DNA from 3 places in the Rhizobium sp. BK060 genome. Region 2 is predicted to be linked to each of the others. Evidence: riboswitches for the same ligand, from Rfam matches in the RefSeq annotation. Region 2 holds a riboswitch; each other region holds the start of a gene.

What was found. Region 2 has a riboswitch for thiamine pyrophosphate ahead of thiC (phosphomethylpyrimidine synthase ThiC). Riboswitches for the same ligand answer to the same signal wherever they lie in the genome.
Region 1: another riboswitch for thiamine pyrophosphate. It lies ahead of thiB (thiamine ABC transporter substrate binding subunit); the one in region 2 lies ahead of thiC (phosphomethylpyrimidine synthase ThiC).
Region 3: another riboswitch for thiamine pyrophosphate. It lies ahead of thiM (hydroxyethylthiazole kinase); the one in region 2 lies ahead of thiC (phosphomethylpyrimidine synthase ThiC).

Annotation. Positions count from the first base shown of each region.
Region 1 covers NZ_JACHYW010000009.1:210,980-214,856, forward strand. The annotation lists gene FHT71_RS12675 (MDR family MFS transporter) at 1-1,413, shown strand, start outside; TPP riboswitch at 1,474-1,585, shown strand; gene thiB (thiamine ABC transporter substrate binding subunit) at 1,630-2,652, shown strand; gene thiP (thiamine/thiamine pyrophosphate ABC transporter permease ThiP) at 2,652-3,877, shown strand, end outside.
Region 2 covers NZ_JACHYW010000008.1:208,122-211,998, reverse strand. The annotation lists gene thiO (glycine oxidase ThiO) at 1-536, opposite strand, end outside; gene thiC (phosphomethylpyrimidine synthase ThiC) at 538-2,364, opposite strand; TPP riboswitch at 2,457-2,568, opposite strand; gene FHT71_RS11605 (FadR/GntR family transcriptional regulator) at 2,617-3,381, opposite strand; gene FHT71_RS11600 (four-carbon acid sugar kinase family protein) at 3,407-3,877, opposite strand, start outside.
Region 3 covers NZ_JACHYW010000007.1:69,599-73,475, forward strand. The annotation lists gene FHT71_RS09685 (MFS transporter) at 1-1,345, shown strand, start outside; TPP riboswitch at 1,440-1,536, shown strand; gene thiM (hydroxyethylthiazole kinase) at 1,587-2,390, shown strand; gene thiE (thiamine phosphate synthase) at 2,387-3,022, shown strand; gene thiD (bifunctional hydroxymethylpyrimidine kinase/phosphomethylpyrimidine kinase) at 3,019-3,840, shown strand.

The DNA of each region.
Region 1 (3,877 bases), on a different contig from region 2:
GCTCTGCCGACAATCGTCGGTGAGTTCGGCCACCTCGAGCGGTTCAGCTGGGTCGGCTCGGCCTATCTGCTCGCCGTGAGCGCGGTGATGCCGCTTTACGGCAAGCTCGGCGATCTCTTCGGCCGCAAGTATGTGATGATGGCCGCGCTCATGATTTTCACCATCGGCTCCGCCGTCTGCGGACTGGCCATATCCATGAACACGCTGATTGCAGCCCGCGTGTTGCAGGGGCTTGGCGGAGGCGGCATCATGGTATCGATCTTCGCCGTTAACGCCGACCTGTTCGAGCCTCGCGAACGTGCGCGGTACCAAAGCTATTCCAGCCTTGTGCTGATGGCATCCGGTGCGATCGGGCCTGTCCTCGGTGGTGCGATGAGCGATCTCTTCGGCTGGCGGTCGATCTTCCTCGTCAACGTTCCGATTGGCTTCGTCGTGCTTGTCGGTCTGGTGCTCATGCTGCCTTACCGGAAGCCGAACCGCCGTCCGAAGATCGACTATGCCGGAGCCTTGCTGCTCGCCTGGACGACGGCGAGCTTCGTGCTGGCTGCCGATGGCGCTCAGCTCTTCGGTTCGCTGGTGGCCCCGCAGAACCTTGTCATCATGGCACTCGGCGTTGCTGCAGTCATCGGATGGATTCGCGTCGAGCGCCGCGCCGCCGAGCCAATTGTTCCGCTGTCGCTGTTCCGCAATTCCACGTTCAGCCTGTTGCTTGTTATGTCGATCATGAGCGGCGCGATCGGCATCGGCATGGTCAATTATTTCGCGCTGTTCCTGCAGACGACGACTGGTCTTTCACCCTCGGCGGCCGGCGCGTTCTTCATTCTTTTGACCGGCGGCATCGTTTGCGGGTCGCTTTCTGCGGGCCGTATCATCTCCATCACCGGGCGCTACAAGCCGTTTGCCGTAGCAAGCCTGACCTGCAGTGCCATCGCATTCGTGCTGCTCACTCAGGTTCATGCGGGAACGCCGGTCCTGCTGATCGGAGCAGTGATGGCCCTCCACGGCTTCGGCGTCGGCCTTGCGCAACAGGTGCCGGTCATCGGCGTTCAGAATGCGGCTCCAGCGCGCGACGTCGGCGCCGCAACGGGATCGGTGACGCTGTCGCGCATGGGCGGCGCATCGATTGCTATCTCGATTTACGGCGCGATCGTTGGCTCACAGCTCGGCAAGACGGGACTGTCCATTCCCGGCGTAACTGACATCGAGCAGCTGACGCCGAAAATGCTGGTGGCTTTGCCGGAGTCGACACGTCAGGCGGTGGCCGACGCCTATGCCAATGCGTTCACACCGCTTTTCATGGCGTCCTGCGCGATCGCGCTCATTGGCCTTTGCGCCGCCTTGATGCTGAAACCGACGCAGCTGCCGCGCGCGGCCGAGGTGCGGCCGGCAGCCAGCACCGAAGCAGCGGAATAAATGCCAGTGGCGGGCTAAGGCCGCCACTTGCAAGACACCAAGCGTGGCGATACATCTGCAAACGCTCTAACGGGGTGCCCGTGCCCATTCGGTGCGCGGCTGAGAGGCTGAAAGCCAACCCGCGGAACCTGATCCGGCTAACACCGGCGGAGGGATTAGACGCGTGACATCTGGCACCGCCCTTTTCCCCTTCAAGCAAACCAGAGGAGAGGTGCCATGTTCAAATTCACAAGCTGTTTGCTGTTTGCCACGGCCTTTGTCGCGACTGTCGGCCTTGCCGGCCCAGGCGCGCGGGCGGCAGACAAGACGCTCACCGTATACACCTATGAGAGCTTCACATCGGAATGGGGTCCGGGGCCGAAGGTCAAGGAAGCATTCGAGAAGACCTGCGGCTGCAGCGTCAATTTCGTCAGTGTGGCTGATGGCGTGGCGCTGTTGTCGCGCCTCAAGCTCGAAGGCACTGGTACGAAGGCAGATGTCGTGCTCGGCCTGGACACGAACCTGACCACGGAAGCGAAGGCAACCGGCCTGTTCGATGCGAGTGGTGTCGACGTCAGTGCACTCAAAGTGCCCGGGGACTACAAGGACGATGTATTCGTGCCCTATGATTATGGCCACTTCGCCGTCATCTACGACACCCGGACGATCAAAAATCCGCCGCAGAGCATGAAGGATCTGGTCGAAGGAGACCCTTCGCAAAAGATCGTCATTGAGGACCCGCGCACCTCGACACCCGGGCTCGGTCTCTTGCTGTGGGTAAAGTCCGTCTACGGCGATAAGGCGCCTGAGGCTTGGGCAAAACTCAAAAAGCGGGTGTTGACGGTAACGCCCGGCTGGTCCGAGGCTTATGGACTTTTCACCAAGGGTGAGGCGCCGATGGTGTTCTCCTACACGACCTCGCCTGCCTACCACATGGTTGCGGAAAATACGGACCGCTATCAGGCGGCTGCATTCTCAGAGGGCCACTACATACAGATCGAAGTGGCGGGCCTGCTTAAGAATGCGCCGGACAAAGAGCTTGCGCGCGATTTCCTGAAATTCATGGTGACGCCGGGCTTCCAGGATACCATTCCGACCAACAACTGGATGATGCCGGTTTCGGCGACGTCGCAACCGCTGCCCGATGCGTTCGGCAAGCTCGTGAATCCGTCAAAGACCTTTCTGATGAGCTCGGAGGAAGTCGCGGAGAACCGCAAAGCCTGGATCGATGAGTGGCTGGCTGCCATGAGCATGAATTGATGCTTTTGACCAAGGCGGAGATGCGGCGGGTGATGTTGGGCGGGGCGCTAAGCCTTGCCGGCATTGCCGTTTTCGTCGGCCTTGCGGTCTTCGCCTTGCTTCTCTCGAGCGGTGCTTCGTCCATTCTGGCGGCGGTGCTTGAACCGTACATCCTGCGGGTCCTGCGTTTCACCTTGCTGCAGGCCTTGCTCTCGACGCTGCTATCGATCGCTTTTGCGATTCCCGTCGCTCAGGCCTTGGCGCGCCAGCAGCATTTCCCCGGACGCATGTGGATCATTCGGCTGATGGCTGTGCCGATGGGCCTGCCTGTTCTGATCGGGGCGCTCGGGTTGGTCGGTATCTGGGGGCGGCAGGGCCTTATGAACGCGCTGCTGCTCAAGCTCGGCATGGCGGAACCGATCAGCATCTACGGGCTTTCCGGGATCCTGTTGGCGCATATCTTCTTTAACATGCCGCTGGCTTGCCGCTTGATGCTGGCGGCATTAGAGCGCGTGCCAGCGGAATACTGGTTGATGGCGAGTGGTCTCGGCATGCGGCCTGGCTCGATTTTCCGCTTCATTGAATGGCCGGTTCTGCGTTCGGTCATTCCCGGTATCGCCGGTCTGATCTTCATGCTGTGCGCCACGAGTTTCACGCTGGTGCTGACGCTGGGTGGTGGGCCAGCCGCGACGACCGTCGAGGTTGCCATCTATCAATCGCTGCGTTTTGATTTCGACCCTGGCCGGGCCGTCGTTCTTTCCCTACTGCAAATTGTCCTTACATCGGTGATCCTTGGGGCGCTGTCGTTTCTTCCTGCGCCTGGGGATGAGGGGATGACGGCCGGCAAGGCTCTCAGGCGGCCGGATGGCGGGTTGCCGGGTGCACGGCTTGCGGATGGCGGCGTCCTACTGCTCGCCGCCCTGTTCCTCGGTCTACCTTTGATGTCGGTGCTTCTGGCTGGCCTTCGGTCTGATCTCATGAAGCTCCTGCGCGAACGCATCTTCTGGCAGTCGGCTGCAACCAGCCTTGCCATTTCGATCTCTGCGGCCATCCTCGCCTTGCTGATCTCGATGACGTTGGTGAGTGCGCGCCGGGCGGCGCTTCTCCGGCGCTCCGGGGCTACGGGCGCAGGAGCGTTCTTTGCCGCCATGGGTGGCGCGTCGTCATTGGTGTTGCTCGTGCCGCCGATCGTCCTTGCGACGGGCTGGTTCCTTGCGCTGAGAGGTTTCGGCGACGTGAGCGCCGT
Region 2 (3,877 bases):
TGCCCGATTCGTGCTGCGCCCGTGCAGTCCACGATGTCGTCGTAGTCGGTATGTTCGGTGACTTGCTCGATGAATGCGACACGCCGGGCGAGGAGCTTTTCTCGCAGCAGACCCAACACGCGCCTTGGATCGAGATGTCCTTCCAACGCGAAGAACAGGGCCCGCCTGAAGCGCCCGGCAAAAGCCGGCTCCAACGCGGCGATTTGCTCTTCGCCCAACCATTCATGGCCGCTGGTGCGACCGGCAAACCGATCGAGTTCGCTTTGGTCGCGCGCGGGAGCAACGACCAGCGTTCCGTTTCGGTGTACCTCGCCCGACAGCATCGTGTCCCACCGGTCGATGGCATCGCGGCCGCGCAGCAAGACGGCTTCGTCCCCGCTTTCACGCTCACACCAGGGCGCGAGCATGCCGCCCGCGAGCCAGGAGGCTGCTTGGCTAGAGCTTGGATCCGCAACGGTGACGTCGACACCACGAAGACTGAGTTCGTGCGCGACCGCGAGGCCGGCAACGCCGGCCCCTTTGACTAGGACATGCATCTCAGTCACGCGACCCTTGGGTGGCGTCGATCGGCATATAGAGATCGCCGCCCTCGCGGTATTTCGCCGCCATGGCGTCGAGCCCTTCCTTCTGCGCCTCGGCGCGGATGTCGTGCGAGATCCGCATCGAGCAGAACTTCGGGCCGCACATGGAGCAGAAGTGCGCCACCTTGTGCGCTTCCTTCGGCAGTGTCTCGTCGTGGAAGCTGCGGGCTGTCTCGGGATCCAGCGACAGGTTGAACTGATCCTCCCAGCGGAATTCGAAGCGGGCGCGCGACAGTGCGTCGTCGCGCAATTGAGCTGCCGGGTGTCCCTTGGCGAGATCGGCGGCATGAGCGGCGATCTTGTAGGTGATGACACCGGTTTTGACGTCGTTGCGGTCGGGGAGACCCAGGTGCTCCTTCGGGGTGACGTAGCAGAGCATCGCCGTCCCGAACCAGCCGATCATAGCAGCACCGATGCCGGAGGTGATGTGATCGTAGCCCGGTGCGATGTCGGTGGTCAGCGGCCCCAGCGTATAAAACGGTGCTTCGCCGCAAACGGCGAGCTGCTTATCCATGTTTTCCTTGATCTTGTGCATCGGCACGTGGCCGGGGCCTTCGATCATCACCTGGCAGTCCTTAGCCCAGGCGATCTTCGTCAGTTCGCCGAGGGTTTCCAGTTCGGCGAATTGCGCGGCGTCGTTGGCATCGGCAATTGAACCCGGACGCAGGCCGTCGCCGAGCGAGAACGAGACGTCATAGGCGCGGCAGATGTCGCAGATTTCCTCGAAGTGCTCATAGAGGAAGCTCTCGCGGTGGTGATGAAGACACCACTTGGCCATGATCGAGCCGCCACGCGAGACGATGCCGGTGACGCGGTTGACGGTCAGCGGGATGTAGTGAAGCCGCACCCCGGCATGGATCGTGAAGTAGTCGACGCCCTGCTCCGCCTGTTCGATGAGGGTGTCTCGATAGACTTCCCAGGTCAGGTTCTCGGCAATGCCCTCGACCTTCTCCAGTGCCTGATAGAGGGGAACGGTGCCGATCGGCAGTGGAGAGTTGCGAATGATCCATTCGCGAATGTTGTGGATGTTGCGGCCGGTGGAAAGATCCATGACGGTATCGGCGCCCCAGCGTGCCGCCCAGACCATCTTCTCGACCTCTTCGGCCATGGAAGAGGTGACGGCGGAGTTGCCGATATTGGCGTTGATCTTCACCAGAAAGTTCCGGCCGATGATCATCGGTTCGGATTCGGGGTGATTGATGTTGGCGGGAATGATCGCACGACCGGCAGCCACTTCCTGCCGGACGAATTCCGGGGTGACGTAATCCGGAATCCGAGCGCCGAAGCTCTCGCCATCGCGCGTGATGGCTTCCGCCTGTGCCTTGCGGCCGAGATTTTCGCGGATCGCGATGAACTCCATCTCGGGCGTGATGATGCCGGCGCGGGCATAGGCGAGCTGGGTGACGGCCTTGCCGTCCTTTGCGCGGAGCGGCTGGCGCTTGGCAGGAAATTCCGGCGTCAGCCGTTCGCCACTGGCAAAGCCGTTATCCTCAGGGCGCACCTGGCGGCCCTGATAGGCTTCGACATCGCCGCGAGCGAGGACCCAATTGCGACGCGGTTCCGGAAGCCCTTGCTCGATGCTGATGTCAGCACCTTCGACCGTATAGATGCCTGAGGAATCATAGACCGTGACCGGCGGTTCCCCTGATGTCGGGTGGACGGTGATTTCGCGCATCGGCACGCGGATGTCGGCGTGAATTTCCCCCGGAATGTAGATTTTCCGAGAGGCCGGCAATGGGCCTGTCGTAACGGCCGGGGTGATGTTCTTTGCGGCAATATTCATGGTTGAGGCTCCAAGTTTTAGGTTTGGAGACCCAGTCCTCAGCCGGAATGATGAAAAGACGCCGACACGGATTCCACGCGAGAATCCAATGCCTTCGAGCGCTTGCACCGTCCCTACGCCAGTATGAACTGGATCAGGTTCAACGGGTCACTGCGCACGATAGCAGTATCTCAGCCCCCTGCCGGGACCCCCCTGGTGAATGTGAAAAGGTTAGAGCCAGAGCAGCCGAGCTGTCAAGCCGACTGCCGCAGCCTACATCGAAAGGTCCAGCGCACGGCCTTCGAAGAGGCGGCTCTGCGACCCCTCGAGATGCGCCTTCATCAGCGCCCGCGCATCTTCCGCGCGGCCTTCGACGATAGCGAGGTAAATCTTGTTGTGCTCCTCATAGACTTGCTCAAGGCCTTGACGCGGACCAAGGAGCGATAGGCCGTGAAGGTGCATGCCGACCGCGATATGCGCCTTCAGGGCATCGATCGAGGCCGTGTAGTAGTGATTGTTGGCAGCTTCCGTGACCGCACGATGGAACGTGAAGTCGGCGTCGGTGCGATGAAGCTGGTGGCTGGTTGCCTCACGCAGATCGGCTAGCGCTGCGGCAATCTTCTGAATCGCCGCCTCGTCACGGCGCTTGGCGGCAAAGTAGGCGGCCGCGGGCTCGATCGTCAGGCGAAACTCATAGCAGCGCTGGATGTCGGCGATCGTCTTGACCGGCGAATAGGAAAGCTGCGCCGTTGGTGAGCCGTGGGCGCTGACAAAGGTACCGGCTCCTTGCCTGGCATAGACGATCCCCTGATCGCGCAACCGTGCCAACGCGTCGCGCACGATGGGGCGCGAGACACCAAGCATCGATGCAAGCTCGTGCTCACCAGGCAGGCGTGAATCTGGCGGATAGTTTCCCGAGCGAATACGCTCCTGCAATTGGTCGAAGACCCGATCGACCAGCTTGACGGCCTTGCCGCGCTCCGGCTTAGCCGCAGGCGCCGCTTGCGCATTCGCCGATACACCGTTTGCTTCGTCCACTTTCATTCTCCCCGCCGGCATTGTCTTATGCCGCCTGATTCTGTGCAATCAGTCTTACCAAACTATCAGAACTACCGAAGCCCCCGGACTTAACCGCGCATCGGAAACGCAGGCCATCTGACGTTACGACGTCAAACCAGGGAATACCCGCCTCGATTTCGCCCTGTGGCCTCAGGACTCGAATTCCGAGTGCGTGAAACACTGCCAACGCCGTATCGCCGCCGCCGACCACCAGCATTTCCGGGCGCATCATCTCTATGACCGATTTTACGCCTTTCGCGAAGCGGTCGGCAACTGCTGCAGCTTCGCCGGTGATTTCGCCCGTGCACCGCAAAAGTATTGGTAGGCCAAATCGTTCCTCGTACGTCAACGCTCCCATGGGCGCATCGATGGTTGACGTCAAAGCGCCGGAAACTTGCAACTTGGTCATCTGCTCTGTCGTGATCGGATCGCGGGAGCCGAAAGCGAAGACAGTCCGGCTCGATGCGGCAAAAGG
Region 3 (3,877 bases), on a different contig from region 2:
TGCCAACTTTCTCGATGCAATGGACGTATCCACGATTGGCGTCGCGCTTCCGGCGATCCAGGCCGAGCTCGGCATGAAAGCGACATCCCTCCAATGGGCGGTCAGCGCCTACGTGCTTGGCTATGGCGGGTTCCTGCTGCTGGGCGGGCGCGTCGCGGACGTCTTCGGCCACCGTCGCGTCTTCCTCTGGTCGCTCGGCATATTCGCTGCCGCCAGTATTGCGGGCGGTTTTGTCGATAGCGGCCCGACTTTGATTGCCGCTCGCTTGATAAAGGGCATTGCCGCGGCGTTCACAGCACCGGCTGCCCTTGCCCTGCTCCTGTCGGTGTTCGGCGAAGGGGCAGCCCGTGCGAAAGCGCTTGGCGTCTTTGCCTCTACCGGCGCGACCGGCTTCGTCCTCGGCATGGTGCTCGGTGGGGCCGCGACCGTTTTCAGCTGGCGGGCAACGCTTGTCATGGGCGCGCCTGTCGCCGTCATCGCGCTGGCGATTGCTCCCTTCGTCCTGCCAGCGGATCAACGTCGCAGCGGGCCGCGTGCGACGTTCGACTGGGCAGGCGCAATGACGATCACGCCTGGACTTTTGCTTTTCGTCTTTGGCATTACCAATGCTGCGGCCGAGGGCTGGCAGGCAGTGCCAACCTGGGGAGCACTGGTGGCGGCCACCGCTTTGATCGGTCTCTTCCTCATCGTCGAATCTCGCCATTCTGATCCGATGGTACCGCTTGCGATATTCCGGCGGGCAAAGCTTTCCCACGCCAATGCCATTGCCGCGCTGTTCCAGGGCGTCTATGTCGGCTTCCAGTTTATCGCGACCCTCTACTATCAGACCGTGGTCGGCTGGTCGGCCTTTGCGACCGGCTTCTCCTTTGCCTTCGGCGGCGTCTGCGTCATGTTCCTGGCGCCACGTTTTGCCACGATCGCGCAAAATCGCGGTACGACCGGGCTGATGACACTCGGCGTAGCGCTGCAGGCCATAAGCTATATCTTCTGGATCCTGAGTGTCGGCCACATCAACCCCATCTTGCTGGTTGCGCTGTCGCAGATCCCGCTCGGTGTGGGTTATGCCATGACCTACCCCTCCGTGCAGGTTGCCGCCCTCTCCGACGTTGGCGAAGACCAATCCGGGCTTGCATCCGGGCTGTTGTTCGCGTCCTTCCAGATTGGTGGCGGTATCGTCCTTGCGGCAGCTTCGGCGATCTTCGGTGCGGCCTCCGGTTTTGGCTGGGATCCGTATTTTGCCGGCATCACATTTGTCGCCGTCCTCTCGGTCCTCGTCACACTTGCTGCGGCACTCGGCCCGAGATCGTCTCTTATCGACCGGAGCATCTATCAGGCAGCGGAATAGTCCCTGACCACGTCGCACGCGACGTCGCCGGGTTCTTGCCCGGCGGTGTCCATTTTATGGATGACAGATGCGTGCTTCTCTGCCACAACAAGCCAATGAGAGACAGGGGCGCCCTCCTGATGGTGGGCTGAGAAGCACCCTTTGAACCTGAACCGGATAATGCCGGCGGAGGGAGTCGCTCGGGACTTCCAGCTTCCCGCGCAAGTCCTCGCGCCTTTCCTCCCCGATTGAAAGGCGCACCATGCCAGACCAAACCTCACCGGGAACGTTGCTGAGCCACTTGCGCGCGCGACCGCCACTCGTCCATTGCATTACCAACTTCGTTGCCATGAACATCGCGGCCAATGTGCTCCTGGCGGCTGGTGCTTCTCCCGCCATGGTGCATGCGCAAGAAGAGGCTGGCGAATTTGCCGCGATCGCTGGCGCGCTGACAATCAATATCGGTACACTTTCGTCAGGCTGGCTGCGCGGCATGGAGACGGCCGCCATCGCGGCCGGTCAGTCTGGAAAACCATGGGTTCTCGATCCGGTCGCCCATTATGCCACGGGGTTTCGTCGTGCTGCTGTGGACCGGCTGCTGGAGCTCGGCCCCGCCGTCATTCGCGGCAATGCCTCCGAAATCATCGCGCTTGCCGGCGGCGCAAGCCGTGGCCAGGGCGTGGACAGCCGCGACGGTGTCGAGCAGGCCGAGGAATCCGCACGCCTGCTCGCAAGGGTGCACGGAGCGACCGTCGCAGTGACCGGCGTTGTTGATTTCGTCACCAACGGCGAACGGGCGGCGCGCATCGAGGGGGGCTCGGCGTTGATGCCTCAGGTGACCGCGCTTGGGTGTTCGCTGACCTGCCTTGTGGGCGCCTTCGTGGCGGTTCGGCCCGACGCACCCTTCGAGGCAACGGTTGCGGCACTCGCGACCTTTGCTGTTGCCGGTGAAACGGCGGCCAGCAAGGCGGACGGCCCGAGCTCGTTTTCCTGGCGGTTCCTCGACGCGCTTGCAGGGCTCGACGCCTCACTTCTCGATCGCCACGCACGGCTGCGCTGTGCATGAAGAACATCGATCTTTCACTTTACCTCGTCCTCGATCCCGACCTTTGCGCCCGCCTAGGCATGGTGGAGACGGCGCGGGCGGCAGTCGCGGGCGGAGCGACGGTTGTGCAACTGCGCAACAAGCAAGCGGATACGGCCCGGATGATCGAGACCGGGCGGGCGCTCAAGGCGGCTTTCTTTGGCACCAGTGCGCGGCTCATCGTCAACGATGACGTCGAGGCCGCGGTCGCAATTGGTGCCGACGGTCTTCACATTGGGCAACAGGACATGGATGCACCCACTGCCCGCGCACGGATTGGGCACGACATGATCCTTGGGCTCTCGGTCGAGACCGAGGCGCTGGCCGCGGCGGTCGATCCGGCAATCGTGGATTATGCCGGCATCGGCCCGGTGTTTGCGACGCCGACAAAGGCGGACCACAAACAGCCGATTGGTTTTGCCGGGCTCGCGCGTCTGGTGCGGATCTGTCGCGTTCCCGCCGTCGCGATCGGCGGCTTGAAGGCGGATCATGTCGGAGCTGTCTTCGCGGCTGGCGCTGACGGTCTTGCGGTCGTCTCCGCGATCTGCGGCACCCCTGACCCAGAGGCTGCCACCCGCGACATCGCTGAAAACATTCGAAAGGTTCACGGATGATCCGCAACGTTCTTTCCATCGCCGGCTCCGATCCCTCGGGCGGCGCCGGAATCCAGGCCGATTTGAAGGCGTTCTCTGCCCGTGGCGTCTACGGCATGGCAGTTTTAACCGCGCTGACCGCGCAAAACAGCCAGGGTGTTTCCGGTGTCCATCTGGTTCCTGCCGCTTTCGTTGCCGACCAGATCAAGGCGGTCTTTGCCGATGTGCGCGTTGACGCGATCAAAATCGGTATGATTGCGAACGCCGAAATCGCCGGCGCCGTCGCCGATGCAATCGAACCGCACAAAGGTATACCGATCGTGCTTGATCCGGTGATGGTCGCCAAGGGTGGCGCCTCCCTCCTTGATCTGTCGGCGGTCGAAGTCCTTACTCGGCGCCTGCTGCCGCTTGCGACGCTGCTGACCCCCAACCTGCCCGAAGCTGCGGCACTCCTGCATGGACCTACGGCTGAGAGTCGTGCGGAAATGGCTGATCAGGCGCAAAGCCTGCGTGCATTGGGCCCGCAGGCCGTGTTGATCAAGGGTGGCCATCTGCCTGGGCAGGAGAGCCCTGATGTCCTGGCCACAGCCTCGAGGTTGAGCTGGTTCGAAGCGGCGCGGATACGAACGGCGAACACGCATGGCACCGGCTGCACGCTGTCAAGCGCGCTTGCCGCCGAACTTGCAAAGGGCGCCGCGCTGCTCAAGGCAGTGGCGGATGCAAAGGCCTACCTCGCCCAGGCCGTCGCGCAGGCAGACACGCTGACAGTCGGTTCCGGTCACGGACCGGTTCAGCATTTTCACGAGCTTTGGCCAACGCCACAGCTCGACCGACATTGAGGCACCCATCGAAACGCGGTGGCTATACCGCAGACCA